Regions from separate parts of the Streptococcus sp. oral taxon 071 str. 73H25AP genome, predicted to be linked through region 2. Evidence: predicted binding sites of a transcription regulator. Region 2 holds the regulator's gene; each other region holds the start of a gene.
What was found. Region 2 encodes CtsR, which represses protease genes until heat stress. Its sites were predicted from a motif close to TTGGTCAAAAAAGGTCAAANA; they were not measured.
Positions count from the first base shown of each region.

Region 1 (7,811 bases), 560 kb from region 2:
TTTTGATGGTCAAGAACTATACCAGACAGTCTTTCCCATTCCTTTTGGTGGGGAGTTAGGATGAGCTGACTGGAAGGAAGTGGTAACTGGCCTTTTGCTAAGATGCCCAAAGCACCACCATCTACAATCAAAATCTGGTCACTTCTGAGGTTGTTAAAAACCCATTTTACGAGTTCTTCTCCGAATGCATCCTCTCGCAAACCCGGACCTAACAAGACAACCTCTGCCTTTTCTAACTGTTCTTTTAACAATTGCTGGTCTTGAAGAGAAAATGCCATGGCCTCAGGTAAATGACTGTGCAGAGCCGGAATGTTCTCCTTATCCGTGCCAACAGTCACCAACCCTGCCCCACTTTTGACAGCTGCAATGGCTGACATGATGATAGCTCCTCCATAAGGATAGGTCCCTCCCAGCAAGAGCAGACGACCGTAATCTCCCTTATGACTGTGACGAGAACGTTCAATAATGACTTTTTCTAATAAAGCTTGATCAATCACTTTCATCGTTTTTTCCCTCTCACTTCATTATACTACAAAAGGAGGGGCAAACCTCCTTCAATCTATTTTCCCTTAAATTCCGCAAAAGTCTGTAAGATTTTAGCTGCCACTGCTGGAGAAGGTTCTCCTTTTATCTCTAACGTGTCATCTGCATATGGAGTAAGACCAGCAAAATCTCCTATCTGAACTGAATAGAGAGACGTTTTAAACAGTTCAATATCGTTTTGGTCATTTCCAAAAGCGATGAAGTTCTCCCCACATAACTTTTCAACAGTTGTCGCCTTATGAGTATCCAAGGGGTTGACATAGAGACACTTTTCATGCGCATGATAGGATAGATGAGCCTGTCCCAGTCTTTCTAACTGACCAAGCAGGTCATCAAGCAAATTCTCATGGTCACCCATATAAACGACTACCTTAATCGGAGTACCCAAGTCCTCGAGTTTCTGATGACGAGCGACCTTTAGGGGATCCACACTGAAAATAAATGGAATCTTCTCTACAATCTGACCACTATAGTCAAAGCAATCATCTGCAAAGAAAGGGAGATTATAAGTCTGGCAATAATCCACTAGCGCCTGATAAACTCTAGCATCGAGATTCCTTTCAAAGATAGTCTGCCCCAGATGATAGGCTACGCCACCATTCAAACTTATGACCAAACGCTGACTGAGTTCAGGGCCTAATAAACCCAAGCAATCCCGATAAGAGCGGGCTGAGGCAAACACAAGCTCATGCCCATAATCTTCAGCCTTTAAAAGAACCTGCTGAATCTCCTCATCTATGGTCATATAGTCGAAAGACAGCGTCCCATCTAGGTCAAATACGAATTTCATTTTCCTAGTCCCTGTTCAGTGTACGAAGCGCTGCCTGATAGGTTTGCTCCATCAGCATGGTAATAGTCATAGGACCAACTCCACCAGGTACAGGTGTGATGTGACTAGCAAGTGGTGCAACAGCATCATAATCAACATCTCCACAAAGCTTGCCATTTTCATCTCGGTTCATCCCAACGTCAATGACAACTGCCCCTGGTTTGACAAAGTCAGCAGTCACAAACTTAGCACGACCGATTGCAACCACCAGAATATCTGCCTTAGCAGCCACCTTGGCAAGATGATGGGTGCGTGAGTGGGTCAAGGTCACAGTTGCATTTTTAGCCAAAAGAAGCTGAGCCATCGGTTTTCCAACAATATTTGAGCGACCGATAACAACCGCATTTTTACCTTCTAGATCAATCCCATACTCATGAAACATTTCCATAATTCCTGCAGGTGTCGAAGGAATCATAACTGGATGACCAGACCAGAGGCGACCCATGTTTAGCGGGTGGAAACCATCCACGTCTTTTTCAGGGTCAATGGCTAATAAAACTGCCTCTTCATCGATATGTTTGGGTAAAGGTAACTGAACCAAAATCCCATGCCAAGCTGGATCTTGATTGTATTTAGCAATCAAGTCTAACAATTCTTCTTGTGTAATGGTTTCAGGAACTCGCACTACTTCACTATGTAATCCTGCAGCAAGAGCCGACCGTTCCTTGTTGCGAACGTAGACTTGGCTGGCAGGATTGTCCCCCACCAAAATCACTACCAATCCTGGAACTAGACCAGTTTCTTCTTTTAGTTTGGCCGTCTTTTCAGCCAACTGTCCTTGTAACTTAGCTGCAAGAGCCTTCCCATCAATAATCTGTGTCATATCACTTCTCTTTTCTGTCAAATATCCTCTATTATATCAAAAAATACCTTGCCATTCTAACACTTCTTGACTAATAGACCTTATAGTTTGAAACTATAAGAAAAAGCTCTTGTCGAGCTTTTAGTGCCTATTGATATTAGGTAAATCTGTCATGCTTTCTTTTTAACTTTTGGAACTGGTAAGACTTCATACATATCCTTGATTAATCTCGTTAGAAATGACTTATCTTCAATGTCTTCTATCAAAATCATCTCCTTAGCTCCTTCATAAGGACGTTCAAGCCTAGTCTGTCCCAGTTGATCCATGACCACCTTCACAGGCTTCAGTAACAAACGATTATCATAGATTCCCCCAATAATCTTCTCACGATAATAAAGGATATACTCTCCCATCATTGGACGATAACTCATCTCCTCTAGCTCTGATAGCTGTTCGAGAATAAAATCTAAATATTCTTTACTGGAAGCCATGATTCCTACTCCATTTCTTCCAAAAATGAGGTATTACAAAACCTTACTCAAAAATTCCTTGGTCCGTTGCTCTTTTGTTTGATCGAAAATCTCCTCTGGCGTTCCATCTTCGACAACAACTCCATCTGCCATAAAGATAACACGGTCTGCTACCTCACGCGCAAAGCCCATTTCATGAGTCACAATCACCATGGTCATCCCCGACTTGGCAAGGTCTTGCATAACAGCCAGAACTTCTCCAACCATCTCAGGGTCTAGGGCTGAAGTCGGCTCATCAAAAAGCAAAACATCTGGTTCCATAGCAAGTCCACGTGCAATGGCAATCCGTTGTTGCTGACCACCTGACAAACTCTGTGGATAGGCCGTCGCCTTATCTGGCAAACCAACTTTTTCTAACAGTTCCTGTGCTCTTTTCTCCGCAACTTCCTTGCTTTCTCCTTTGGTTTTAATTGGTGACAAAGTGATATTTTCCATCACTGTCATATTGGGAAAGAGGTTGAATTGTTGAAATACCATGCCCATCTTTTCACGCATAGCAAAAAGGTCATTTTTCTTATCAGTGATATCAACTCCTTCAAAGATAACCTTACCTTTACTTGCTTCTTCAAGGAGATTCATCGAACGAAGGAGAGTTGATTTCCCGCTCCCTGACGGACCGATAATGACCACAACTTCTCCTCGTTTAATCTCAAGATTGATGCCTTTTAAAACTTCATTTTTCCCAAAAGACTTATGTAATTCTTCAATTTTAATCAAGGTTTCTGTCATTATTTTTTGTCTCCTTGTCCAATATGTTTTTCAAATGCTTTCAACGCTACTGTCAAAACAGAGGTCATAATCAAATAGTAAAAGGCTGCAAATAAAAGGGGAGTCAACGGTAAATAAGTTGTTGTTGCTACTGTCGTTGCACCATTCCACAACTCCATCACTCCAATTGCCGACAAGAGGGAACTATCCTTGATAATGGTAATGAACTCATTTCCCAGCGCTGGAAGAATATTCTTGATAGCTTGTGGCAAAATGACATAACGCATGGCATTTTTCGGACGAATACCAAGAGAGTAAGCGGCCTCTAACTGCCCTTTAGGAACCGCATTGATCCCCGCACGAACAGTTTCTGAAACGTAAGCTCCACTATTCATAGAAATAATCAGAATACCAGGAATCAGACGAGAAAGATCAACTCCTAAAATTCCCACTTGAATAGTCGGAGCATTGATATGCATAAGAGCAAAGGCAATCATAATCTGAACCATCATCGGAGTTCCACGGAAGATCCAAACATACACATTTGCAAACCAAACGAGCGGTTTAAAGCGTGATCGCTGAGCAAAGGCCAGTAACACACCTATAATAGTTCCTAAGCAGACAACAAAGATGGAAATTAACACGGTAATCAGAGCACCATAGTTAAAATACGGTAAATACTTTGGTAAAAAAGAAAAATTCATATTCAATCAACTTTCTATATATTAGATTGTATGATTATAACATAAACTGAATTAAAATGCAATCCTTTTTCTCTAATTTTAACAATTAACCTGATAGAATGGAGAAATAGAGAGAAATTACAGTTTTTTTCTAGTCAACTACCTCTTGTTTATGGTAAAATAGAAACGATAAGAAATGGAGGAGAATCAAAATGGAATCACATTTGGTTAGAATCATTAACCGCCTAGAAGCAATGACAAAAGATGGTGGAAATCTAAAACGTAATTTTGAACGTGAAGGTGTTGTTGTCGCAGAAGTTGCCTACAGCCACGACGAAGAAAACGGATCACTCTTCACCCTTCGCGATGTAGAGGCTCGTGAAACTTATACCTTTGATAGCATTGATTTGATTGCAATGGAGATCTACGAACTCCTTTACTAATATACAAACAGCAGAGAGACCCCTGCTTGATGAATGAGAATCCTTTTTGTCACCACAAATGGGATTTTTTCTTACCTTCAAGTCGCTTAATCCTCCATAAATCCTTCTTTTAAAAATGACCACTTCCCAATCTTTTTACTTGCTTTACACCTTAATCATGCTATAATGAAAGTATAAAACTTTGACTATTCTTGACCTTTTTCTTAGACCAAGAATGAGAATGAAATGAGGTAGATGTATGCTCTGTCAAAACTGTAAAATTAACGACTCAACAATTCATCTGTATACCAATATCAATGGACAGCAAAAGCAAATTGATCTCTGTCAAAATTGCTATAAAATTATCAAAACAGATCCAAATAATACCCTCTTTAAAGGAATGACTGATTTAAACAATCATGACTTTGATCCTTTTGGAGACTTTTTCAATGATTTGAACAATTTCAGGGCTTCTTCAAATAACGTCCCTCCAACTCAATCCGGTGGGGGATACGGAGGCAATGGGGGATACGGACCTCAAAACCGCGGACCTATTCAAACACCTCCTCCTAGCCAAGAAAGAGGGCTCCTAGAGGAATATGGTATCAACGTGACTGAAATAGCTCGTCGAGGAGATATTGACCCTGTTATCGGCCGAGACGAGGAGATTATCCGCGTTATAGAAATTCTCAACCGTCGAACCAAAAACAATCCTGTCCTTATCGGAGAACCAGGTGTTGGTAAAACAGCTGTTGTTGAAGGTCTAGCTCAGAAGATTGTCGATGGTGATGTTCCCCATAAACTCCAAGGCAAGCAGGTCATCCGTCTGGATGTGGTTAGTCTAGTTCAAGGAACAGGGATTCGAGGCCAATTTGAAGAACGCATGCAAAAGCTCATGGAAGAAATTCGCAAACGCGAGGACATCATCCTCTTTATCGACGAAATCCATGAAATTGTTGGTGCAGGGTCAGCAGGCGATGGCAATATGGATGCAGGAAATATCCTCAAACCAGCCCTTGCCCGTGGTGAATTGCAACTGGTCGGCGCCACTACTCTCAATGAATACCGTATCATTGAAAAAGATGCTGCCCTCGAACGCCGTATGCAACCTGTCAAGGTAGATGAACCAACTGTCGAAGAAACCATTACCATCCTCAAAGGGGTTCAAAAGAAATACGAAGACTACCATCACGTCAAGTATACTGATGCGGCTATAGAAGCTGCTGCAAATCTGTCCAATCGTTACATTCAAGACCGCTTCTTACCTGACAAGGCTATTGACCTTTTGGACGAAGCCGGTTCAAAAATGAATCTGACGCTGAACTTTGTTGATCCCAAAGTGATTGACCAGCGTTTAATTGAAGCTGAGAATCTCAAGGCTCAGGCTACTCGAGAGGAAGACTTTGAAAAGGCTGCCTATTTCCGCGATCAGATTGCCAAATACAAGGAAATGCAGAAAAACAAGGTGACTGACCAGGATACTCCTATCATTAGCGAGAAAACCATTGAGCATATCATTGAGCAGAAAACCAATATTCCTGTCGGAGAACTCAAAGAAAAAGAACAGTCTCAGCTTATCCATCTAGCAGACGACCTCAAAGCTCATGTCATTGGTCAAGATGAAGCTGTCGATAAGATTGCCAAAGCCATCCGTCGTAATCGTGTTGGTCTTGGAACTCCTAACCGCCCAATCGGAAGTTTCCTCTTTGTCGGACCAACTGGTGTCGGTAAGACAGAACTGTCCAAACAACTAGCCATTGAACTCTTTGGTTCTGCTGACAGCATGATTCGCTTTGATATGAGTGAATACATGGAAAAACACAGTGTGGCTAAATTGGTCGGAGCCCCTCCAGGTTATGTTGGCTACGATGAAGCGGGTCAGTTAACGGAAAAAGTTCGTCGTAATCCTTACTCACTCATCCTTCTCGATGAAGTCGAAAAAGCCCATCCAGATGTGATGCACATGTTCCTTCAAGTCTTAGACGATGGCCGTTTGACAGACGGACAAGGACGAACAGTTAGCTTTAAGGATGCTATCATTATCATGACCTCAAATGCCGGTACCGGTAAGGCCGAAGCCAGTGTTGGTTTTGGAGCTGCTCGTGAAGGTCGAACCAACTCTGTTCTCGGTGAACTCGGCAACTTCTTTAGTCCTGAGTTTATGAACCGTTTTGACGGCATCATCGAATTTAAACCTCTCAGCAAGGACAACCTTCTCCAAATCGTCGAACTCATGCTAGCGGATGTCAACAAACGCCTCTCTAGCAACAACATCCACCTCGATGTGACAGACAAGGTCAAGGAAAAGTTGGTTGACCTAGGTTATGATCCCAAAATGGGAGCACGCCCACTCCGTCGTACCATTCAAGACCATATCGAGGATGCTATTACAGACTACTACCTTGAAAATCCAAGCGAAAAAGACCTCAAGGCAGTCATGACAAGCAATGGTAAGATTCAAATCAAATCTGCCAAAAAAACTGAAAAAACAGAAGAGGTTACTTCTGAAAAAGAAGAATAAAACGACCTAACAGGTGCAGGAAGTCTATCATTTTCTGCACCTTTTTTTACTAAAATAACTGTAAATTCTTGACAGCTAGCCCCTCGTCCATTATGATAATAATAAAGACACTAGAGAATGAGGAAAAAGCAATGGAAAACCCCACTTTTGGTGAAAAAAAAGAGAATGTAACCTACCAGCCCCGCTATGGTGTGTACGCAGTTATTCCGGATGCAGAAAAAAAACAAATTGTCCTAGTTCAAGCTCCCAATGGTGCTTGGTTCTTGCCAGGTGGAGAAATTGAAGCAGGCGAAGATCATCAAGAAGCACTGAAGAGAGAACTAATCGAAGAACTAGGCTTTACAGCTGAGATTGGAACCTATTATGGGCAAGCTGATGAGTATTTCTACTCTCGCCACCGTGATACCTACTACTACAACCCAGCTTATCTCTATGAAGCTACTTCTTTCCAAGAAGTACAAAAACCATTGGAAGATTTTAATCATATTGCTTGGTTTCCTATTGATGAAGCAATTGAAAAACTCAAACGTGGTAGCCATAAATGGGGAATTGAAGCTTGGAAAATCCAACATGGAATTGACTAAATTGCACGATTTTATCCAAAAAGTGCTATAATAGAGTTAGAAAATCGGAGGAACTGTTATGAAGCTTATCAACACGACTAATTCACACTCGCAACTTGTTAAAAGCCAATTAGAAAGTACTGACGCAACTCTTGTTGAGGTCTATTCGGCCGGAAATACAGATGTGGTTTTCACACAAGCCCCGCTTCA
Region 1 is NZ_GL397254.1:1,161,231-1,169,041, forward strand. It holds gene HMPREF9189_RS07940 (NAD(P)H-hydrate dehydratase) at 1-503, opposite strand, end outside; gene HMPREF9189_RS07945 (HAD hydrolase family protein) at 560-1,333, opposite strand; gene HMPREF9189_RS07950 (bifunctional methylenetetrahydrofolate dehydrogenase/methenyltetrahydrofolate cyclohydrolase) at 1,338-2,195, opposite strand; gene HMPREF9189_RS07955 (TfoX/Sxy family protein) at 2,345-2,665, opposite strand; gene HMPREF9189_RS07960 (amino acid ABC transporter ATP-binding protein) at 2,699-3,433, opposite strand; gene HMPREF9189_RS07965 (amino acid ABC transporter permease) at 3,433-4,116, opposite strand; gene HMPREF9189_RS07970 (DUF1797 family protein) at 4,308-4,538, shown strand; gene HMPREF9189_RS07975 (ATP-dependent Clp protease ATP-binding subunit) at 4,777-7,038, shown strand; gene HMPREF9189_RS07980 (NUDIX hydrolase) at 7,170-7,622, shown strand; gene HMPREF9189_RS07985 (DUF1827 family protein) at 7,681-7,811, shown strand, end outside.
Region 1: a site for CtsR is predicted at 4,717-4,737, ahead of HMPREF9189_RS07975 (ATP-dependent Clp protease ATP-binding subunit). Genes of this name have one in related genera too.

Region 2 (7,811 bases):
TCCAACTTCCCCAACTTCATCCTTTCGCGTTTCATCAAAGCGAATATCATGATCCAACTCCTGCATCTTACCTGTAACTTTTGAGATATAAAAGAGAGGCTCCAATAAACGTTTCGTATAGAAGTAGGAAAAGAGAAAGGCAAATACAAGCGTTGCTAAAAAGGTATACGGGAGATAGAGAAGCATAATCCGTGTTGCCTCTTTATAAATATCCACACCTTGAATAAATTGAATGGTTACCTTTTTACCATCAGCTGTCGTAATCTGACGGTCAATCGTTACGATATAGTTAGTGGGACTTCCTTCCTTTATTTCCAAGTCGTGCACAAGGGAAATTCTCTTATCCAGTACATCATCTTTCAAATGGGCAGAGATGCGAAGAGATTTCGAATAGGACTCCAGCAAACTAGGCAGTTCATGAAAATTTTTGCCTTCTAAGTACTTGCTCATAATAGTCGCACTCTCATTAAACTTCTCACCCTCTTGCTGAATGTAATAAAAAGGGAAGGTCAGATAGATGGCAATATGGATGACCAAAGCGATTGCACCTAAAAGCGAAAAACTTCTTAAAAATGATTTGGTTAATAATTTAGGATTTTTTATCATAAGCTAATTTTATATCCGGCATTTTTCACTGTTACAATACAATCCAGATCCAACTTCTTACGAAGATTTCGAATGTAAACATCAACTACTCTATCAAGAGGCAAATCTGCAAAATCATTTGAGATAGACTCGAGTATCTGCTCTCTACTCAAGACCTGGTTCTTATGTTGGATTAAACATTTTAAAACCAACAATTCTTTCGGCTTAATTGCAACCTCCTCGTTCTTGACTCGAGCTTGGTAGGATGTAAAATCCACTGTCACATCTTGATAATGCCAAATATCCTCCACAACATAGTAACGCCTAAGCAAGGCTTGAATCCGTTTGACTAGGAGCACCAGTGAAAATGGTTTCGTCACATGATCATCAGCATAAAGGTCAAATACCTGCATCTGAGTTTCCTCATCTCCGAGCGCACTTAAGACGATTACAGGAATATCATGATTTCCATTAATTTCTTTTAACACCTCAAATCCACTCCGCTTCGGTAACATCAGATCCAAGACCATCAGATGAATAGGGAACTCATGAAATTTCTCCAAAGCCTCCTGTCCATCCTTTGCTAGAATAACATGATAGCCTTCTTCTCTCAAAAAAGCAGCTACTCCCTCTCTAATCATATCCTCATCATCTACAACTAAAATGTTCATCTATTTCCCTTCTTAACCTATCTAAAATTCACTCTTTGGCTAGGTTTACATTATTTTCATTTCATACGCAAAAAAAGAAACAGGGCTCTATTGAAATGGTGGAAATTTCAGGAAACTCTGCTCTTTTTCATTCTATACAAATCTTAATATCTATTTATTCTTATTATAACCAATATTTACATATTGTCAACTTATTTCCTTTGGTTTTTTAAAAATAAATACAAAAAGAATCAGGACAACTCCTGATTCTCCATTTTTAAGCAATATCAAATTTTAATTGACCAGCTTTGACACCAATCTTGAGGGTCTTTCCTGCCACTAATTCTCCCTTAAGAAGAAGTTCTGCCAACTTGTCCTCCACTTCTGTTTGCAGGGTTCTGCGAAGTGGGCGAGCTCCCATTTCTGGATTGTAACCGTGACTAGCTAGCAACTTCAGTGCCGAAGCTTGTAGTTTCAAATCGATACCCTTCTCTGCCAGGCTAGTAATCAATGGTTTCACCATAATCTTGACAATTTCCTGCATGTGGTCGCTATCCAAACTGTGGAAGACCACCTTTTCATCAATACGGTTGATAAACTCTGGTCGATAAGCTTTTTTCAACTCTTCAAAGATTCGTTTTTCCATATTTTCCTGATCAAAACGAATGTCCTTGGCCCCAAAGCCGACCGTCTTGTCATCACGAAGAGCTGTTGCACCAAGGTTTGACGTCATGATGATAATGGTATTTGAAAAATCAACCTTGCGCCCCTTGCTATCTGTCAAGACACCGTCGTCCAGAACCTGTAAGAGGACATTAAAGATGTCTGGGTGGGCCTTCTCTACCTCGTCAAAGAGGAGTACGGAGTATGGTTTGTTGCGAACCTTCTCGGTCAACTCCCCACCTTCTTCATACCCCACATAGCCTGGAGGGGCACCGTTGAGACGGCTAGCCGCAAATTTCTCCATATACTCACTCATATCAAAGCGGATAAGGGCTGATTCGTCATCAAAAATAACTTCTGCCAAGGCCTTGGCCAATTCGGTCTTCCCGACACCCGTCGGTCCTAGGAACATAAAGGAACCAATCGGGCGCTTGTGACTGCGAATACCAGACTGATTGCGGCGAATGGCACGGCTAATACTTGAAACAGCTTGATCTTGACCAATGACACGTTTGTGCAACTCCGCTTCCAAGTTCAAGTATTTCTTAGCATCTGTTTGCGTCAGCTTTTGGACTGGGATCCCTGACAAACGACTCAAGGTGGTTAAAATTTCAGATTCTGTTACCAAGTCTTTATAGACAGGGACTTCCTGCTCTTTTGCGATTAGCTGGCCTGCTTGTTTCCACCTGCCATCCATCAAGGCCTTGTCAGCTGGACTCAAGTCGGATTCGTCCATTCTCACATGCTTGGATTTGTTTTGCACAGTTGCTGCCGCCTCATCCAAGAGGTCGATAGCAGAATCTGGTAAGTGACGACTAGTCAAGTAACGATGCGCCATCTTAACAGCCGTTTCGACAGCTTCATCTGTGATTTGCACACGGTGGTGTTTCTCATAGGTAGCTTTCAAACCTTGCAAAATGGTCATGCTGTCAGCTAGACTTGGCTCTTCAATCGTCACTTTGGCAAAACGACGAGAAAGGGCTGCATCTTTTTCGATGTGTTTTTGGTATTCTTCCTGAGTGGTTGCACCAACCGTTCTCAAAGTTCCACGAGCCAAGGCTGGCTTCAAGATATTGGCCGCATCCAGAGTCGAATCAATACCGCTACCAGAACCCATGATGGTGTGGAGTTCATCGATAAAGAGGATTACTTTGCCATCTTCCTCGATATCCTTGATGATGTTGTTCATACGCTCTTCAAAGTCACCACGAAAACGTGTCCCCGCAACGACATTCATCAAATCAAGCTCTAACACGCGCATCTTTGCCATTTCCGCAGGTACATCCCCACTGGCAATACGCTGAGCAAGTCCAAGTGCCAGAGCTGTTTTCCCGACACCCGCATCACCAACCAAGACAGGATTATTCTTGGTCTTCCGGCTCAAAATCTGAATCATACGTGAGATTTCCTTGTCTCTACCGATAACTGGCTCTAACTTGCCAGAGCGCGCTTGCTCCGTCAGGTCATGCGTGTAGTCCTCTAGACCACCACTTTGAGCTTGAGGCATGCCCATCATATTGGCCATAGAATTTTGCTTGTCAGTTACTGTGCGATGACGTTGACGCAAAGCCTTGAGATCTTCTCTTGTCCATCCTGCACGTTCTTCTAGATTGCGACGAAGAGCAGCAATTCTGACCTGATCTTTCTGGTCTTCATAAGAAAAGCCTGCTCTCTCCAAGATGCGAGTTGCCAAGGCATTACCATCATGCAAGATCGCATAGAGAACATGCTCTGTCCCTAGCACCTTTGCATGGACTACTGAGGCCACATACTCTGCTTCTGCAAAGAGAACCTCCAAACGATGGGAAAAGGGCAATTCCGTAAAGGTTTCGTCTTGGCTATAGTCCGTTTCAGTCAGTTCCAACGCAACCTCTTCTAAACGGTCCATTTCATAAGGATAATCATTTAGAGTTGCACCTGCCACACTGTAACTGTGATTGGACATGGCAATCAATAAATGCCAAGACTCTAGGTAATGAGCTCCAAAATGGCCAGCAACCATGTAGGCACTATCGATACATTCATTCAATGCTTTTGAATAGTTCATCTTACTTCTCTTTTCTATCTACCTCTTGTAATAGCTGTCGGAGCATATTGGCACGGACAGCTGAGGATTCTTCCCCTAGGACACGATCTGTTGCTACTGAAGTCAGCAAGGTCATTTCCTGCTTGGTCATCAAGTCCTGCTCCACCAAAAGCTGGAGAATATCCTCATAAATCTCCTGACTAACTCGCTCACCAATCGAGTAAAGCAAATCGCGGAGCATTTCATGATGACTGGAAAACTCAATCCGCCCAATGCGAATGTAGCCTCCACCACCTCGCTTGCTCTCAACCAAGTAACCTCTGCTTTCAGTAAAACGTGTCTTGATGACATAGTTGATCTGACTTGGCACAACCTGAAAGGTATCCGCCAACTGACTCCGCTGCAATTCCACGATACCAGACTGGTCTAAAATCGCCTTGATATAGGCTTCGATATGATCTGATGTATTTTTAAATCTCATAGTAAATCAAACTCCTTCTTTGAACCTTGACTATCTTTGACTATGCTATCATTTAACACTCTATAAGTCAAATTTTTAGAGCTCATCCCTTGAAAATACTGACTTTCTTTAAAAACATTTAGGCATTAAATCGCCTTAGTTTTTCTTGAAAGTTCCTAAAAAAGTCCACAAAAAAGAGCCCTGAAAAGGGCGTAATATTGACGAGTTCAGCAGGCAAGAAACTAGCACGGTCAGACGTGCTTTTTTTATTACCTGGTAATATTATAGCATATCTAGAAAACTCTCTCAATCATTAGCAATAGCTCCAATGCTGAAGTATAATGATACTATAACTCTTGCAGAAGCTAAGAAAGCCTATCTCAGAAAAGTTTAGAAAGATAAGAGAATTTAATATAAAAATATTTAGTTCTAGCTAATTAATATTTCTGGTTTCACTATTTTAAAAACAATAATTAGGAGTAAATAATTATGAATAAGACTGGTAAAGAAAACTTAGTAATGATTAATGATGAAGAATACGTACATTGTCCAGTTTGCGGAACATTGACCGCTGTTTATGACATTTGTGATCATTGTAATTGGCAAAATACGGGGGAAACCAACATTGATGGAGGCCCAAACAAGATGACACTAGCAAAAGCTAAGGAAGCTTACGTTAAAGGGATTCCAATAATATAACAAACTATAGTACTACAAAATCAGGAAAATAAAAATGGGACTTAGAAAGTTTAACAATAAAGTTGTAACGATGACAGACGTTGATAACCAGACCTTTGAGGGAATTTGTCTTTTTGAAGATAAGCATACTTTTGATGAAGAGTATAATGCTTTATCTGTTAAAACAGGTTTACGATGGATGAGATTATTTGAAAATGAAATTTTAAAAGTTGAAATTGCTGATAAAATCGACCGGTCAAAAAGCCCTTAGATTTGTTTCTAAGGGCTGATTTATTTGCAAGGATAGACAGGACTGTCGAGGCTCCTGCATTTCTCGACCCACTAGCTAAATGGCGCGTTGGTGACAGATTCTCAACCTCTATCCTTCGTATCTTAATTATATCACAGTATCCATCAAAAATGAATTATGAGGGAGGTGACTGAACATCAAAAATAGTCTAGTTGTATCTAAGCATGTTTACTATTGTGTATAATCTTTTTCAGTCATATCATTCAATTCTTACGAATAAATGTATAGTTTGTGACATTCTATCCGAAAAAAAATCTCTCCAAAATGGATTTTCGATATCAAAAATTTTAACTTCTTCTTCCGTCATATTGTGAGGATAATCAAGAAAAAGATTATAAATTTTTTGCTGATCAAAACTGAACAATAGCTCTCCTCTAACATCTATCTTATCAATCCACCAAACTTTTGACTCTTCACTTTCTTTGTAAAAATCACTGTACCCTTCAAGATTGGACTCCGAAATAATGAGTTCATCTATTTCATCGGATGAGTCTGGTTTATCGTAGTCATGTAATTCATTATTTAACATCATTCAAGCTCTTTCTATTATCTCTTGAAATAATGTGACCATATTTTTATTTTAAAATACTTGTGGTAAAACTTCATCCCAAATATCCACTAAACTTTTACTATCAAAAACCTTAGCTTCCATAGCTTCATCAATCGCATTAAACTGCTGACCTTCATAATCATATCCAACTACACAAATGCTGGATAAGAAACAAGCACCTCGGCCATTAACATTAAATTCAAGATCTGTATCTAAATATGTTTTAATTTCTTCTTTTTTCATCACATCACCATACGTCAATTATATCACTTTTTATCTATAAGAATTTCCATTTATAGACAAAAAGGGCGCTGGTAAAGGATAATCTTCACCAACTCCCTATTTTTCTACTTATCTAAACCTAATTCTGCCAAGATTTGACGTTTGTAGGCAATCTTTTGGACTTCCTTGTCCTCATCTTCAGACCAATCTAGTTTAATTTCTGAAACAATCTGCCCAGGGCGATTTTTCAAGATATAGATGCGGTCGCTGAGACTGAGGGCCTCCTCGATACTATGCGTGATGATCAAGGTCGTTAGCTGCAACTGCTTATGAATCTCCAGATACCAAGCGTGAAGCTCCATCTTGGTCATCTCATCCAAGGCGCTAAAGGCTTCGTCTAAAAGAAAGAGTTTGTGCCCAAAAAGGTAGGTACGAAGCAAGGCCACACGCTGGCGCATTCCACCACTAAGTTCGTGAGGATATTTGTTCCGTACAGCTGTCAACTGGAAGGTCGCAAGGATGTCATCCGCTCGAGCAATGGCTTCTGCCTTATCAATCTTTTGGATCAAAAGGGGCAGGATGATATTGCCAAGCACCGTCTTGTGCTCCAAGAGGAGATCCTTTTGCAACATATAACTCACGCGCCCCTTAGGATTTTCCTCGCCATCAAGGACAATTCGCCCAGACTGGACTTCTAAAATCCCAGCGATTAGGTTAAAGAGAGTGGTCTTTCCAACACCACTTGGACCTAGGATAGAAACCACTTCACCCGAAGTCACCTGCAGGTTGATGTCCTCTAAAATCTTTTCATCGCCATAGGCATAGCTTACGTGTTCTAGTCTAATTTCTGTCATTATTTTACAAATTCATTAGTGAAGCCTTTGTCTGTCAAGTCTTCTTTAAGGATACCATTTTCTTTGTCCCATTTGTAGAAGGCATTCCAGCGAGCAGCATCAAATTGTCCCCATTTTTCCTTGTCACTTGCGTATTCTTTTGACAAGTATTTTTGCGATTCGATGACAAAGTCACGTTTTTCCTTGAGTTCAGGTGCATTCTTGATGAGAATATCCGCAGCTTCTTCTGGATGTTCCATAGCATATTGGTAGCCTTTTTTGATGGCTTGGATGACTTTACGAGCTTCTTCCTTGTTGTCTTTGAGATAGTCGTTGTTTGCGATAATAACTGGTGAGTAGTAGTCAAATTCCTTGACATAGTCTTTCAAGTACATGAAGTTGGCGTCTACACCTTGAGATTTGGCAAGGATACCGTCCCACCCATAGTAGATCCAAGCAGTGTCAAAGACGCCATTGGCAATTGGTGTGATGGAGTTTGAGTCGTTGTTTGGTACTTTTTCGACCTTTTCGAAGTCTCCACCTTGAGATTCCACCAAGGTTTTCAACATAGCAAGTTCAGTCGGGTCATTCCAAGTTCCGTATTTCTTCCCAACCAAGTCCTTTGGACTGCTGACATTGTCCGATTTACGTGAGATGATTCCTGATGTGTTGTGCTCAACGATAGCGGCAACGGCAGTGATGCCTGCCCCTTTTTCTAATTTCTTAGCCATGTAGTCTTGGAAATAGATAGCAAATGGTGCCTTGCCATTGATCACCAAGTCTGAAGAACTTTCTTCTGGTGGCAATTTCAAGTCAACATCCACTCCAACTTCT
Region 2 is NZ_GL397254.1:1,719,687-1,727,497, forward strand. It holds gene bgrS (sensor histidine kinase BgrS) at 1-606, opposite strand, end outside; gene bgrR (response regulator transcription factor BgrR) at 603-1,256, opposite strand; gene HMPREF9189_RS10570 (ATP-dependent Clp protease ATP-binding subunit) at 1,513-3,945, opposite strand; gene HMPREF9189_RS10575 (CtsR family transcriptional regulator) at 3,947-4,405, opposite strand; gene HMPREF9189_RS10580 (CPCC family cysteine-rich protein) at 4,874-5,083, shown strand; gene HMPREF9189_RS10585 (hypothetical protein) at 5,118-5,333, shown strand; gene HMPREF9189_RS10590 (hypothetical protein) at 5,572-5,904, opposite strand; gene HMPREF9189_RS10595 (hypothetical protein) at 5,953-6,165, opposite strand; gene HMPREF9189_RS10600 (ABC transporter ATP-binding protein) at 6,270-6,998, opposite strand; gene HMPREF9189_RS10605 (ABC transporter substrate-binding protein) at 6,998-7,811, opposite strand, start outside.

Region 3 (7,811 bases), 530 kb from region 2:
ATCTTGACCTTTAGTCAATCCATCTTGAGTAGCACTTGGTGAGATCAATGGCACTCCTGCTTTGGTAGCGTTAGCTACAGCTGCAGCAGTTGCACCAGATGTCGCAGGTCCTACAATAGCTGCCACCTTTGATTGGGTTACAAGGTTCGTTGTAACAGAAGCTGCTTCGGCAGTTTCTGACTTGTTGTCTTTGTCTACAACTTCGATTTGTTTTCCATCGATACCACCTGCTGCATTGATTTCATCAACGGCAAGTTGGGCCCCTTTTTGTTCAGATGTTCCGTAGGCTGCTACGGCACCTGTTTCTTCAAAATTAAATCCAATCTTAATTGTCTTTTCATCGACTGAGTTACCAGCAGCGTTTGAGGCTCCTGATTTGACCTCTCCACAAGCAACGAGAAGGGCTACGCTAGCAAGGGCCACAAAAGATAGGGCAAATTTTTTCTTCATTTTTAATCTCCTTATAATGTTGTTCCAAAATAGTATGTTAAGAATATACCGAATTATCAGAAAATTGTCAACCTTTTTATTCACTTTTTTAAATGATAACGTTTTCTTCATTTCGATAGAGATTCCCAACAAAAGGAGTTTCTAACTCTTGAATGTGACACCGTCTAATTTTCTTGATATATCTTTCCTTACCTAATCTCTCAACTAAGTCATCTAGCTCCTCAGTTGGAACATAGAGCTGCAAGTAACGATGTTTTTTGGAATGGTAACAGATATCACCGTATTCCTGAAGTTTTTTTGCATCCCGATTATAGTAGAGATAGATGATTAATCCTGATCGATTTGTTTTTTCAAACATGAGGAATCCTCTTTCTAAGAAATCTTCCCCTATTATACCAAAAAAAGCAAACCCCGTCGAGTTTGCTTTTTAGGTTGGTTAGCTCAAAGAGTTGTTGGCCATGATTTCATCAATAAAACCATACTCAAGTGTTTCTTGGGCACTCATCCAGTAATCACGTTCTGCGTCTACATGAATTTGCTCAACTGTTTTACCAGAGTTATCTGCAAGAATTTGCTCCAAAGTCTTACGAGTTTTAAGTAAGTGCTCTGCAGCGATTGCCATATCTGTCTGTTGGGTACCACCACCTGTACCACCCATTGGTTGGTGAATCATGTACTCTGCATTTGGAAGCATGAAACGTTTGCCTTTTGCGCCACTTGATGCAATGACAGTTCCCATGGATGCAGCCATCCCCATAACGATTGTTTGGACATCTGCCTTGATAAAGTTCATGGTATCAACGATTGCCAAACCAGCTGAAACAGAACCACCCGGAGTATTTACATAAAGGTAAATATCTTTTGTGCTGTCTTGGGCATCCAAGAAAAGTAATTGGGCGATAACAGAGTTGGCCATGTTGTCTTCAACGGGACCTGTTAGCATGATGATGCGGTCTTTCAGAAGGCGAGAGTAAATATCATAGGAACGTTCTCCACGACTTGTTTGTTCAATAACTACAGGAATCATTCATTTCTCCTTTTAATGTTAAATTTTCTTAGTCATACGACTCAATACAGAACTATTATATCTTTTTGGTCAAAAAAGGTCAAATTTTTGCTCTATCCTCTAAACAGAAACAAAAACTCAACCTCCTTTCAAGTCAAAAACGAACTTCTAGTTTCAATATTTACTTTGGAATTTTATTTAGTACCAAACAAGCGGTCTCCAGCATCTCCAAGACCTGGAACGATATAACCGTGTTCGTTCAAGTGTTCATCCAAGGCTGCAGTAAAAATTTCTACATCTGGGTGTGCTTCTTGGAGGGCTTTCACTCCTTCTGGAGCAGATACTAGGCAGACAAACTTGATATTTGAAGCGCCACGTTTTTTAAGGGAATCTACTGCCAAGATTGCTGAGCCACCTGTTGCCAACATTGGATCAACGACAAAAATTTGACGTTGGTCAATATCCTCAGGTAATTTCACTAAGTATTCAACTGGTTGAAGGGTTTCTTCATCACGGTACATACCGATGTGTCCAACTTTTGCTGCTGGAACCAGATTCAAGAGACCATCTACCATCCCGATACCTGCACGCAAGATTGGGACAATCGCCAATTTTTTACCAGCCAATTGTTTTTGAACGGTCTTTGTGATAGGTGTTTCGATTTCCACGTCTTCAAGTGGAAGATTACGAAGTACTTCATATCCCATCAACATTGCAATCTCGTCTACTAGTTCACGAAAAGCCTTTGTGGAAGTGTCTGTACGACGCAAGATTGACAATTTGTGTTGAATAAGTGGATGATTAATGACTTCAATTTTTCCCATTTTCTGAGTTCCTTCTTTCAATTTATTCTTCTTATTATATCAAAAAACGGTTTAAAAAGCTTTCTAAACCATTTATTTTAATTAATTTTTAAATCAAATCTGCCTCTTGAAGAGCTGTCTGAACAGTCTCTAATGGTAAATGGGTTAACTCGGTGCCTTTTTCATGATAAAGGTACTGGGCATAGTCATCCATTCGGTACTGGTTGATATAAACCACGCGCTTGCAACCAACTTGAAGCAGTTGTTTGGTGCAGTTCAGACAAGGGAAATGGGTCACATAGGCTGTAAATCCTCTAGGAACCCCTCGTTCAGCCCCCTGGAGAATAGCATTGACCTCAGCGTGAAGGGTACGGACACAGTGGCCTTCAATGACTAAACATTCGTGATCGATACAGTGCTCTGTTCCTGATACGGAACCATTGTAGCCTGTTGAAATCACCTTATTATCCTTGACTAGGACAGCTCCCACCTTGGCACGTTTACATGTCGAACGATTGGCAATCAGTAAGGCCTGGGCAGCAAAGTACTCATCCCAAGCCAGTCTTTTTTCTGTCATAAGTCTTCTCCTTATCCCCTATTTTTTGAAAAATGGCAAGCGTAAATCCGCAATCTTTTCTGCTGGAACCTTCATGCCATCCTTGATCCATTTGAGCAAAACCGATACGATGGCAGAACTCCAAAAGGAATGAAGGTAGCTGCTGACACCTTTTGACTTTCCGTGGTATTTTTCCAGAAATTCCTGCATGGCTTGGACGAAAATCTTTTCCAAGTGGTAGTCCAGAGCAAGTTGGATAACCCTGGCTTCTTTCTTGGCTGCGCGGAAAAGGTGTACCCAGACCAGATAAAGATCGGTTTTGACATCGTAGTGGCTCAACTGTTCCATAATGTTATGGACACTGCGTTTAAAAACGCTTTCCAAAATCTCTTCTTTGGAGTCATAGTTGCGATAGAAGGCGGCACGAGAGACTCCCGCCCTTTTGACCAGCTCCGAAATGCTGATCTTAGCCAAATCTTTTTTTTCTAGAAGTTGCAAAAGAGCCGTCTCGATTGCTTCTCTGGTTAAAAAATTGGATTCTTGATTTGATTTTCTGAGATTTTCAAGAGATTTTTCAGATATTTTACGTTCAGACATAACAATTTCTTTCTACTTGTGACAACAGAGAGGTGGTACTTTTGTTTCAAGGGCTTTCATGATATAATTGTAAAAAAAGACAGAACCTTTGTCAATGTATAAGTGACAAAGATGGAGAATTTCTATGACTTGGAAGATTGTAGCTGACTCTGGTTGTGATTATCGTCAACTGCCTACTCTTGCTATCGATACTGAATTTGTGAGTGTTCCTTTAACCATTCAAGTTGCTGATGAGGTCTTTATTGATGATGCCAATCTCGACATTGACCACATGATGGAAACCATGTATGCGACTTCTGAGGCTTCAAAATCAGCCTGTCCTAGCCCTGATGATTACTTGCGTGCATTCGAAGGTGCCAAGCATATCTTTGTCGTTACCATCACTGGTGCTCTTTCTGGCAGTCATAATAGTGCGCAGCTTGCTAAGAATATCTACCTTGAAGAACATCCTGACACTCAGATTCATGTTATTGATAGTTTATCTGCGGGTGGGGAAGTTGACTTGATTGTCGAAAAAATCAATGAATTGATTGATCAAGGACTTTCTTATGAGGAGATTGTTGAAGCTATCACAGCCTACCAAGAAAAAACCAAGTTGCTCTTTGTCCTCGCTAAAGTCGATAACTTGGTAAAAAATGGCCGTTTGAGTAAGCTTATCGGTACAGTCGTTGGCCTTCTCAACATCCGTATGGTTGGGGAAGCAAGTGAAACTGGAACCTTAGAACTGCTCCAGAAAGCGCGTGGACCAAAAAAATCCCTTCAAGCAGCCTATGAAGAACTCATCAAGGCTGGCTATACTGGTGGCCGTATCGTCATGGCTCATCGCAGCAATGAAAAATTCTGTCAGCAATTGTCGGAACGCTTGCTGGAAACCTTCCCTCAAGCCAATATCAAAATCATTCCAACATCTGGTCTCTGCAGTTTCTATGCAGAAGATGGCGGTTTGTTGATGGGATATGAAATTAACTAAGATCATGAGCAACAAGAGATGCCAAGCATCTCTTGTTTTTTGTGGTACAATAGAGCTATGAAACATTTTGATACTATTGTCATCGGTGGTGGACCTGCTGGTATGATGGCTGCGATTTCCAGTAGCTTTTATGGTCAGAAAACCCTTCTCATCGAGAAAAATCGCAAACTTGGGAAAAAATTAGCTGGAACGGGCGGTGGTCGCTGCAATGTGACCAATAACGGAAGCTTAGATGACCTACTAGCTGGTATCCCTGGAAATGGACGCTTTCTATACAGTGTCTTTTCCCAGTTTGATAACCATGATATCATCAACTTTTTCACGGAAAACGGTGTTAAACTCAAGGTTGAAGACCACGGCCGCGTCTTTCCTGCCAGCGACAAGTCTCGGACCATTATCGAAGCCTTGGAAAAGAAAATCACTGAACTCGGCGGACAAGTTGCTACTCAAACGGAGATTGTTTCGGTTAAAAAGATAGACGACCAGTTTGTCCTCAAGTCCGCAGACCAAATCTTCACTTGCGATAAACTCATTGTCACAACTGGTGGAAAATCCTACCCTTCCACTGGTTCGACTGGTTTTGGTCACGAGATTGCCCGCCATTTTAAGCACACCATTACCGATCTTGAAGCTGCTGAGAGTCCTTTGTTGACTGATTTTCCGCATAAGGCCTTGCAGGGAATTTCACTAGACGATGTGACCTTAAGCTACGGCAAGCATGTCATCACTCATGATTTGCTCTTTACCCACTTTGGTTTATCTGGTCCAGCTGCTCTGCGTATGTCTAGTCTTGTCAAGGGTGGGGAAGTTCTCTCACTGGATGTTTTGCCTCAACTTTCTGAGAAAGACTTGGCTGCATTTCTAGAAAAAAATCGGGAAAAATCCTTGAAAAATGCTTTAAAAACCTTGTTGCCAGAACGCTTGGCAGAATTTTTTGTTCAAGAATATCCTGACAAAGTTAAACAGCTAACTGAAAAAGAACGCGAGCAACTTCTCCAGTCCATCAAGGCTCTCAAAATTCCTGTTACTGGTAAAATGTCATTGGCTAAGTCCTTTGTCACCAAAGGAGGCGTCAGTCTTAAGGAAATCAATCCTAAAACCCTTGAAAGTAAGCTAGTACCTGGTCTCCACTTTGCTGGCGAGGTACTGGATATCAATGCCCACACGGGTGGCTTTAACATCACTTCTGCCCTCTGTACTGGCTGGGTGGCAGGAAGTCTGCATTATGATTAAAGATCAAAGGTTGTGAAAAATGAACAGAAGAGAAACCGTCGAATTTGTCAACATGTGTATGATTCAAAACGGAGACAAGGTTCTGGTTCAAGATCGAGTTAGTCCCGACTGGCCCGGCATTACTTTTCCTGGTGGTCATGTTGAACGTGGCGAATCCTTTGTCGATGCTGTCATTCGTGAAGTGAAAGAAGAAACGGGTCTAACCATTTCCAAACCCCAACTCTGTGGCATCAAGGACTGGTACGACGATGAGGATTACCGTTATGTCGTCCTATTTTACAAGACCGAACACTTTACTGGCGAGCTCCAATCTTCAGACGAAGGGAAAGTTTGGTGGGAGGACTTTGAAAATCTATCTCGTCTAAAACTTGCAACCAATGATATGTCTGATATGCTTCGTATATTTGTAGAGGAGGATCTCAGTGAGTTCTTCTACTATAAAGACGGCGAAAACTGGCTTTATGATTTGAAGTAAAAAATAGGCTAGGAAATTCCTAGCCTATTTATTCTGCATTTGTCTGAACGTAAGCTGCAATGGCATCTGATGTGTACTGGGCTGTTCCAGAACCAAACTTGTCAATGTTTCCCTTAAACTCTGGGTTATAGACGTATCCTTTACCGATATGTCCGAAGACTTCAATAGAGCAGTCAAATCCATAAGTACGAAGGGCTTGCAAGAGATTGGCTACTTGCTCTTGGTTTTCAGTTGCTGTTGCAGGTAAACCAGCTTGAAGATTTTGCGCCAAAGTTTGAAAGACTTGGTTGAAGGCAGCCGTAGCCTCGTCTTCGTGACCTTTTTGGCGTTCAAGCGCTTGTCCCATGACTTCTTGACCATATTTCTCTACCGCCTCTTGGTGGTATTTTTGATGGTCTTGGTAGTTAAATCCAGCAAATTTCTCTTGAATGCTCATTTCTCTTTCTCCTTTTTGTTCTTGAATGGTTTTTTGTAAGGTTGAAATCAAGGTATCCAGATGTTCCCTTTCTCGAGTCAAATAGTCCAACTGCCTGGTCAAATGAGGCAATAAATCTGTCCTTTCTTCCTTTAATAGCTCCGCTATTTTCTCTAAAGAAAAGCCTAGATATTTGTAGTAAAGAATGACCTGAAGGCGTTCCAAATCCTCTTGACTGTAGGTTCGATAGCCGTTTTCCGACTTTAACGGAACCAAGAGTCCTATCTTGTCATAGTGGTGCAGGGTCTTGACAGAGACACCCGAAAGCTGCGCAGCTTCTTTGATATGATACATGATTTCCTCCTTATACTCAATGAAAATCAAAGAGCAAACTAGGAAGCTAGCCGCAAGCTGTACTTGAGTACGGTAAGGCGACGCTGACGTGGTTTGAATTTGATTTTCGAAGAGTATTACATTGATAGTATATTCCCTCCCCCTAGGTCAGAGTCAAGTATTTTTGCGAAAATTTTTTAACTTTTTGAGAAAGGTGTGAAAACTTGAAAATGGTTTTCTTGACAGGCCTTAGAAAACATGATAGGATAGTCAAGTCTATCAATCAAACAGAAGGCTCATAAAGAGCCATTGAGAGAGGGCTATTTGACAACTCAAGTAGCCTTTTCTTATTTTGAAAAAGGAGATCAGAGTTTAACTATGTCAGAAAAATCACAATGGGGTTCAAAACTTGGCTTTATTCTAGCATCTGCTGGCTCGGCCATCGGGCTTGGTGCCGTTTGGAAGTTTCCCTACATGACTGCTGCCAACGGCGGGGGAGGCTTTTTACTAGTCTTTCTCATTTCCACTATTTTAATCGGTTTCCCTCTCCTGCTGGCTGAGTTTGCCCTTGGCCGTAGTGCTGGCGTTTCCGCTATCAAAACCTTTGGAAAACTTGGCAAGAATAACAAGTACAACTTTATCGGTTGGATTGGTGCCTTTGCCCTCTTTATCCTTCTCTCCTTTTACAGTGTTATTGGAGGATGGATTCTAGTCTATCTGAGTATTGAGTTTGGGAAATTGTTCCAACTTGGTGGAACGGGTGATTATGCTCAGTTATTTACTTCAATCATTTCAAATCCAGCCATTGCCCTAGGAGCTCAAGCTGCCTTTATCTTACTGAATATCTTTATTGTATCACGTGGGGTTCAAAAAGGGATCGAAAGAGCTTCGAAAGTCATGATGCCCCTGCTCTTTATCATCTTTGTCGTGATCATCGGGCGCTCTCTCAGCTTGCCAAATGCTATGGAAGGGG
Region 3 is NZ_GL397254.1:1,187,113-1,194,923, forward strand. It holds gene HMPREF9189_RS08065 (ABC transporter substrate-binding protein) at 1-450, opposite strand, end outside; gene HMPREF9189_RS08070 (YlbG family protein) at 539-808, opposite strand; gene clpP (ATP-dependent Clp protease proteolytic subunit ClpP) at 887-1,477, opposite strand; gene upp (uracil phosphoribosyltransferase) at 1,651-2,280, opposite strand; gene HMPREF9189_RS08085 (cytidine/deoxycytidylate deaminase family protein) at 2,369-2,836, opposite strand; gene HMPREF9189_RS08090 (TetR/AcrR family transcriptional regulator) at 2,855-3,412, opposite strand; gene HMPREF9189_RS08095 (DegV family protein) at 3,537-4,382, shown strand; gene HMPREF9189_RS08100 (NAD(P)/FAD-dependent oxidoreductase) at 4,440-5,615, shown strand; gene HMPREF9189_RS08105 (8-oxo-dGTP diphosphatase) at 5,635-6,090, shown strand; gene HMPREF9189_RS08110 (MerR family transcriptional regulator) at 6,119-6,859, opposite strand; partial or broken gene HMPREF9189_RS08115 (sodium-dependent transporter) at 7,217-7,811, shown strand, end outside.
Region 3: a site for CtsR is predicted at 1,543-1,563, ahead of clpP (ATP-dependent Clp protease proteolytic subunit ClpP). Genes of this name have one in related genera too.

Region 4 (7,811 bases), 270 kb from region 2:
CCATAGACAATTCTTGTCCCTTGGGATCAGAGTACAGTTTAGCAATCTCTGGCGTTGCTCCCCAGGTCTCTCCTACTGTCAAGAGATTCTTATCTCCAAAGGTTGCTTGGTTCATCTCCTTGAGATAGGGATGGAGCATGGGACCATTATTGACTACTTTCTCATCAGGAATCTTGCCAATCATGTCAATGACATCCATACGGAAACCGCCAATTCCTTTATCAATCCAGAAGTTCATCATCTCATAGATTTTCTGGCGAAGTTTTTCATTCTCCCAGTTGAGATCAGGCTGTTTCTTGCTGAAAAAGTGGAGATAGTACTGACCCGATTTTTCATCGTATTCCCAGGCAGACCCACTAAAGATAGACTCCAAATCATTGGGCTCATCCCGCCAGATATAGTAGTCTCGCTCGGGGCTGCCAGGATTTTCACAAGCCTCAACAAACCAGGCGTGTTCATCCGAGGTATGATTGACCACCAAGTCCATGATAATTCGAATGTCACGCTTCTTAGCTTCTGCGATGAGTTGGTCCATGTCCTCCATAGTCCCAAAAATAGCTGCAATCGCTTGATAATCAGCAATATCATAGCCATTATCATCCATCGGACTGTCATAAACGGGAGAAAGCCAAATCGCTGTAATTCCTAACTTAGCTAGGTAGTCTAACTTACTAGTAATTCCTGGCAAATCGCCAATTCCATCTCCGTTACTGTCCATGAAACTCTTTGGATAGACTTGATAGACTACGGCATTATGCCACCATTTTTCTTGCATCTGTTTACCTCATTATTTTAATAATCTATAGTCTATGATAGCGCTTTTTAAAACTTAGTGCAAGCGTTTGCCTAATCTTTTTAATTTCTTTTTTGGCTCCGTAGTTTCCTAACTTCCAATTTTTTATTATAATAGAGGTCAGAGGTAAAAAAATGAAAAAACAAGCTTTTAGTTCTGAACAATATCTGAATCTACAGCGCGACCACATTTTGGAGCGCATTAACCAATTTGATGGCAAGCTCTATTTGGAGTTTGGTGGCAAAATGTTAGAAGATTTCCACGCTGCTCGTGTACTTCCTGGTTATGAGCCTGACAATAAAATCAAGCTCTTGCAAGAATTGAAAGAGCAGGTTGAGGTTGTTATCGCCATTAATGCTAGCAACATCGAACATTCTAAAGCACGTGGTGACCTAGGCATTTCTTATGACCAAGAAGTTCTTCGTTTGATTGACAAATTCAATGAACTGGGAATTTTTGTTGGTTCGGTTGTCATCACACAATACGCTGGCCAACCCGCTGCAGATGCCTTCCGCAACCAGTTAGATAAAAACGGGATTGATTCCTATCTTCATTATCCGATCAAAGGATACCCGACTGATATGGACCACATCATCTCTCCAGAAGGCATGGGAAAAAACGACTACATCAAAACCAGTCGCAACTTGATTGTCGTAACCGCTCCTGGACCTGGTTCTGGAAAATTGGCAACTTGTATGTCAAACATGTACCATGACCAAATCAATGGCATCAAGTCTGGTTACGCTAAATTTGAAACCTTCCCAGTCTGGAACCTGCCCCTTCATCATCCAGTCAACTTGGCCTATGAGGCTGCCACAGCAGACCTTGACGATGTCAACATGATTGACCCCTTCCATCTCCAAACCTACGGAGAAACCACTGTCAATTACAACCGTGATATCGAAATCTTCCCAGTACTCAAACGTATGTTGGAACGCATTCTCGGTGAATCTCCATACGCTTCACCAACAGACATGGGTGTCAACATGGTTGGCTTCGCTATTACAGATAATGAGGCTGCTATCGAAGCCTCTAAACAAGAAATCATCCGTCGCTACTATCAAACTGTTCTTGATTTTAAAGCTGAAAAAGTCGGAGAAACTGCTGTCAAGAAGATTGAACTTCTCATGAACGACCTCGGTATCACACCTGCAGACCGTAAGGTTGCTGTCGCTGCACGTCAAAAAGCTGAAGAAACCGGCGGGCCTGCCCTTGCTCTCGAATTGCCATCTGGCGACATTGTAACTGGTAAAAACTCTGAACTCTTTGGTCCTACAGCTGCTGCCTTGATAAATGCTATTAAAAAATCAGCTGACATCGCTAAGGAAGTAAAACTAATCGAGCCTGAAGTCGTCAAACCAATTCAAGGTCTTAAAATCAATCATCTAGGTAGCCGCAATCCGCGACTCCACTCAAATGAAATTTTGATTGCACTTGCCATCACAGCTATGGAAAATCCTGACGCCGCGCGTGCCATGGAAGAACTTGGTAACCTCAAAGGTAGCGAAGCCCACTCTACCATCATCTTGACCGATGAAGACAAGAACGTCCTTCGTAAACTAGGTATCAACGTGACCTTCGACCCATTCTACCAATACGACCGCTTGTATCGTAAGTAACGATTCGAACCTCTCCACGCTCGGAGAGGTTTTCTCTCTGTTTCATGAGCTAGCTTTATGATATAATGAAAGAAGAAAACTGAAAGGATTTACCATGTCAAAAGAAGTTATTGTTGAAAGTTTTGAACTTGACCACACCATTGTCAAAGCACCCTATGTCCGCTTGATTGGGGAAGAAACAGGGCCAAAGGGAGACATCATCTCCAACTTTGATATTCGCTTGGTGCAGCCAAATGAGGATTCTATCCCTACCGCTGGTCTTCACACTATCGAGCACCTCTTGGCAAAACTCATCCGTACCCGCATTGACGGCATGATTGACTGTTCGCCCTTCGGTTGCCGTACTGGTTTCCATATGATTATGTGGGGGCGCCATACCAGTGCTGAGATTGCTGCTGTTATCAAGGATTCGCTCAAGGAAATCGCTGAGACCACTACTTGGGAAGATGTTCCTGGAACAACTATCGAATCTTGTGGAAACTACAAGGACCACAGCCTCTTTTCTGCTAAAGAATGGGCGAAACTTATCCTAGAACAAGGGATCTCAGATGATGCCTTTGAACGTCATGTCATCTAAAAGAAAAAGAACCAGTTACAATAACTGGTTCTTTTTTATTCTCAAAATCTCGAGTTAGGCTTTCTCACGAATGACCAAAACGCCATCTTCCATATCTGCTTCTAGGTGTTTGGCATCTAGGTGATCCAAGTGGAAGTCCGTTACTTTATCACGGATTTGTTGTTCAACCACGCGTCGGAGAGGACGAACACCCATGACTTCGTCATAACCTTCTTCTGTGATAAAGTCCTTAGCGGCTTGGCTGACTTCCAAATCAATATCTTTCTTAGCCAAGGTTTGGTTGACTTCAGCCAACATCAAGTCCACAATCTTAGAAAGATCTTCCTTATTTAAGTGTGAGAACTCGATAACAGCGTTAAAGCGGTTGAGGAACTCTGGACGGAAGAATGGTTTCAAGCGATCCATCAACTCTGGTTTATCCGCATCTTCTGTCAAGTTGGCTTCATAGCCAAAGCCAGCATTTGATGTTGCGATAATGACAGTGTTTTTAAAGTTAACGGTATTTCCTTGGCCATCTGTCAAGCGACCATCATCCAAAACTTGGAGGAGAAGGGTAATGACTTGAGGATCCGCCTTTTCAATTTCGTCCAATAGAATGATAGAGTAAGGATTACGACGAACACGTTCTGTCAAGGTATTGCTATTGTCATCATACCCCACATAACCGGCAGTTGTACCGATCAGCTTAGATACAGCTGTTCGGTCACTGTATTCCGACATATCCAAACGAATGATAGCATCCTTAGTTCCAAACATATCGAGCGCCAATTGCTTAGCAAGTTCTGTCTTACCAACCCCAGTAGGACCTACAAAGAGGAAGCTACCGATTGGGCGATTGCCTTCATCAAAACCAGCACGGTTACGACGGATAGCACGAGCTACAGCTTCAACCGCTTTATCTTGGCCGATAACCTTGTGTTCCAAGCGATGAGCCATATCTTTCAAACGTTCGATGTCTGAAGCTCCCATTTGTGATACTGGAATACCTGTCATCCGTTCCACAGATTCGGCCACATCATTGACAGTGGCAGTTACCTTCATATCTTCTGTGTGGTTTTCGATTTTCTTTTCTAATTCTGCAATACGTGTTTTGGCATTAAGAGCTGCTTCGAAGTCTTCTGCTTCAACTGCTTTTTCTTGCTTGTCTTTTTCTGCCTCAATTTCACGTTCAACAGCATGAACATCTGTTACTGGATGTTGAGCTGCCAAGTGAGCTGCTGTAACATCGACAAGGTCAATAGCCTTATCTGGCAAGCTACGTTGAGGAATGTATTGGACAGAATAATCTACTGCTGCTTTCAAAACTTCGTCTGGCAAGATGACATTGTGGTGTTGTTGGTAGAGGTCACGAATTCCTTGAAGAATTTTAAAGGTATCCTCTGCTGAAGGAGCATTGACCTTAACTTCGTTGAAACGACGAGCAAGAGCCGCATTCTTCAAGATAGTGTTACGGTATTCGTCTTGAGTTGTTGCCCCAATAACAGTCAATTCACCACGGGAGAGAGCTGGCTTGAGAATATCTGCAAGTCCCTTAGAGCCACTATCACCACCAGTGCTACCAGCACCAAGAATTTGGTGAATTTCATCAAAGAAGAGAATGATATTTCCCGCTTCTTTCACTTCACTAACAAGATTTTGAATGTTTTCTTCAAAGCTACCACGGTATTGAGTACCAGCCTCGAGACCTGAGATATCAATGGAAATGATTTCCTTGTTCTTAATAGCAGCTGGAACATCTCCGTTCACAATGGCTTGCGCCAATCCTTCAACGACAGCTGTCTTACCAACACCTGCATCTCCTACCAGAACAGGATTGTTCTTGGTACGACGTGAGAGGATTTCAGATGTTTCTTGAATTTCCTTGTTTCGTCCAATAACAGGATCCAACTTACCCTCACGAGCTTCCGCTGTCAAGTTACGACCTAATTTAGCAAGGACACCGTCTTGTTTCATACCTGAAGCGTGTTGTTGCATTTGCGCATCAGACTCTGCATTTCTTGGCAATTGCCCAGTTGCACGATACTGAGCAAATTCCTCAGGTGTCACTTCGCGTCCATTAATCAAGTAGCGACGGTTTTCAGAACTGTATCCTCGCATACCACCCATCAATTGGTTAAATAAATCATCCATGTTGTTAAAGTTATTAAAGTTGTTGTTCATATTTTTTACCTCATTTATTGTTTATGATTTGCGATTTCTGATATTGACTATCTTTGACCTTTGTTTTAAAAAATTTAGACTAGCTAACTTGCTACCCTAAGAATAATTTCTGGTTTTTCTTTTTTAAATAAGCCTTTTATCATCTTCTTTTCAAAGTCTGTTAGATTAAACATAGGCCTCACCCCTTTCTTGGGATTCTATACCTCATTCTCAAGGAATGGTTCATTGAAAACGAAGCTTTCTAAGGAGTTCATTTTCCTTATGTTTCTACTATATCACATTGGTCAGTAAAAGTCAATAACTTTTTGACCAAATTTGACTATTTTTAAAAAGTTTTTAGAGCACAAGAAAACCAGTTAGATTAACTGGCTTTCTTTCTATTCTAATTGAATCTTAGCTCAATGCATCATCCATTGAAAGAACTTCGTGGAAGACACGTTGTGTCAATTCAGTTTTTTGTTCTGGAGTGAGGTATTTAGTGTTTACACAGTATCCAGAGATACGCACGATAACATCTTCACCTGACATGATCTTTTCATAAACATCGTTCAAGTCCATAACGTTCAAGTTAACGTGTTGTCCACCGTTTTCGAAGTAACCATCAAGGATTGTTACCAAGTTATCAACTTGCTCATCACGAGTCTTACCAAGAGCACGTGGAGAAACTTGAGTTGTCAATGAGATACCGTCAGCTGCGTAACCAAAGTCTAGGCTAGCAAGTGAGTTCAAGTTTTGCAACCATCCACCTTTAGCTTTGTTAGAAGGGTTCGCACCTGGTGAGAAGAATTCAAGTTTAGACAAGTTCACAGAACCATCTTCGTTGAGGTATACACCTTTGTGGACTGGTGAGTTACCAGTTTGTTTAGAGTAAGCAACGTTAGATGTGATGGTCAAAAGTGATACTGTAGCTTCTGCGTTCTTGTAAAGTTTGTGGCTACGTAGACGAGTTGTGTAAGCTTCGATCAACCATTCTGCCAATTCGTTTGAACGTGGGTCATCTTCACCCCAACGTGGGTATTCACCGATTGTTTCGTAATCGTAGATGTAGCCATTTTCGTCACGGATTGGTTTAACTGTAGCGTACTTGATTGCTGACAATGTATCAACAGTGTTGGCAAATCCACAGATACCGAATCCCATGTTTGCACGTTGTTTAGTTGGCAAGAAGGCCATTTGAACAGCTTCGTAGTTGTACTTGTCTGTCATATAGTGGATGATGTTCAAAGCATCTACATAAGTGTCAGTCAACCAGTCAAGAGATTTTTCAAAGTTCGCTTTAACTGATTCAAATTCAAGAACTTCGTCACGGATAGGATCGATGTCAAATACTTTGTAGTCTTTGTGAACATCGTCGTAACCACCATTCAAACCAGTAAGAAGGGCTTTCAATACGTTTACACGAGCACCGAAGTACTGGATATTGTGGCGTTGTTCTTCGTTTTCTGGGTCGAGTGGTGACACACAGCATGAGATACAGCTCATTTCACCATATCCGTCTTTAGCCATTGTTGTTACACCTTCATATTGGATAGAAGAGTGTTTGTGGCTCATGTGCATACAGTAGCGACGGAAGTTGTATGGCAATTTGTCAGTCCAAAGAACTGTCAAGTTTGGTTCTGGTGAGTTACCGATGTTATCAAGAGTATTCAAGAAACGGTAGTCCATCTTAGTAACACGGTGACGACCGTCGTTACCCATACCTGCCATAGAAGTTGTGATGAAGGTTGGGTCACCTGAGTACAATTGGTCATATGCTTTTGTACGAGCAAATTTAACTGTACGAAGTTTCATAACGAAATCATCAACAAACTCTTGGATTTCTGATTCAGTAAATGTACCACGAGCAAGGTCACGTTCTGCAAAGATATCAAGTACGATTGGCACACGTCCTAGAGATGTAGCAGCACCGTTGATAACACGGCAGACAGCCATGAAGGCGATGTTAACCCATTGGATGGCTTCTTTAACGTTCATCGCTGGTTTGCGGACATCAACTCCGTAAAGGTCACCCAAGCGAACGACTTGTTGCAATGCTTGGTATTGAAGGTTTACTTCTTCACGAAGACGGATTGTTTCTTCATCGATTTCTTCAATTGCATTCCAATCGTTTACTTTTTCTTGCATCAAGTAGTCTGCACCGTAAAGAGCAAGACGTGCATAAACACCGATGATACGTCCACGTGAGTATGCATCTGGAAGACCAGTTACAGTGTGAGCGTGACGAGCACGACGGATGTTTGAAGTGTAAGCACGGAAGATACCGTCGTTAACTGTTGTCACATATTTAGTGAAGATTTCGTGAACAGCTGGATCTGGTTCGTATCCATTTTCTTTCAAAGTAGTTTCAGCCATACGGATACCACCTTTTGGCATGAAATTCAATTTGAAGAGTTCATCGTTTTGGATACCGAAGATCAATTCGTTTTCTTTGTCGATAAATCCAGCAGGAATATCAGCAATAGATGTTGGACGAGTGTCCATTGGGAAACGAGTTTCTTCGTAGTGTGCTTTTGTTTCTTCTACGATTTTTTTGATGTGGAGTGAACGTTCTGTTGGTCCAGCAAGGAAACTTTCATCTCCATCGTAAGGTGTGTAGTTAGCTTGAACGAAGCGAGAAATACTTGCTTTTTCTTTCCAATCTACGCCTTTGAAGCCTTCCCAA
Region 4 is NZ_GL397254.1:1,449,742-1,457,552, forward strand. It holds gene HMPREF9189_RS09280 (alpha-glucosidase) at 1-775, opposite strand, end outside; gene HMPREF9189_RS09285 (DUF1846 domain-containing protein) at 928-2,412, shown strand; gene HMPREF9189_RS09290 (S-ribosylhomocysteine lyase) at 2,507-2,989, shown strand; gene HMPREF9189_RS09295 (ATP-dependent Clp protease ATP-binding subunit) at 3,044-5,149, opposite strand; gene pflB (formate C-acetyltransferase) at 5,543-7,811, opposite strand, start outside.
Region 4: a site for CtsR is predicted at 5,200-5,220, ahead of HMPREF9189_RS09295 (ATP-dependent Clp protease ATP-binding subunit). Genes of this name have one in related genera too.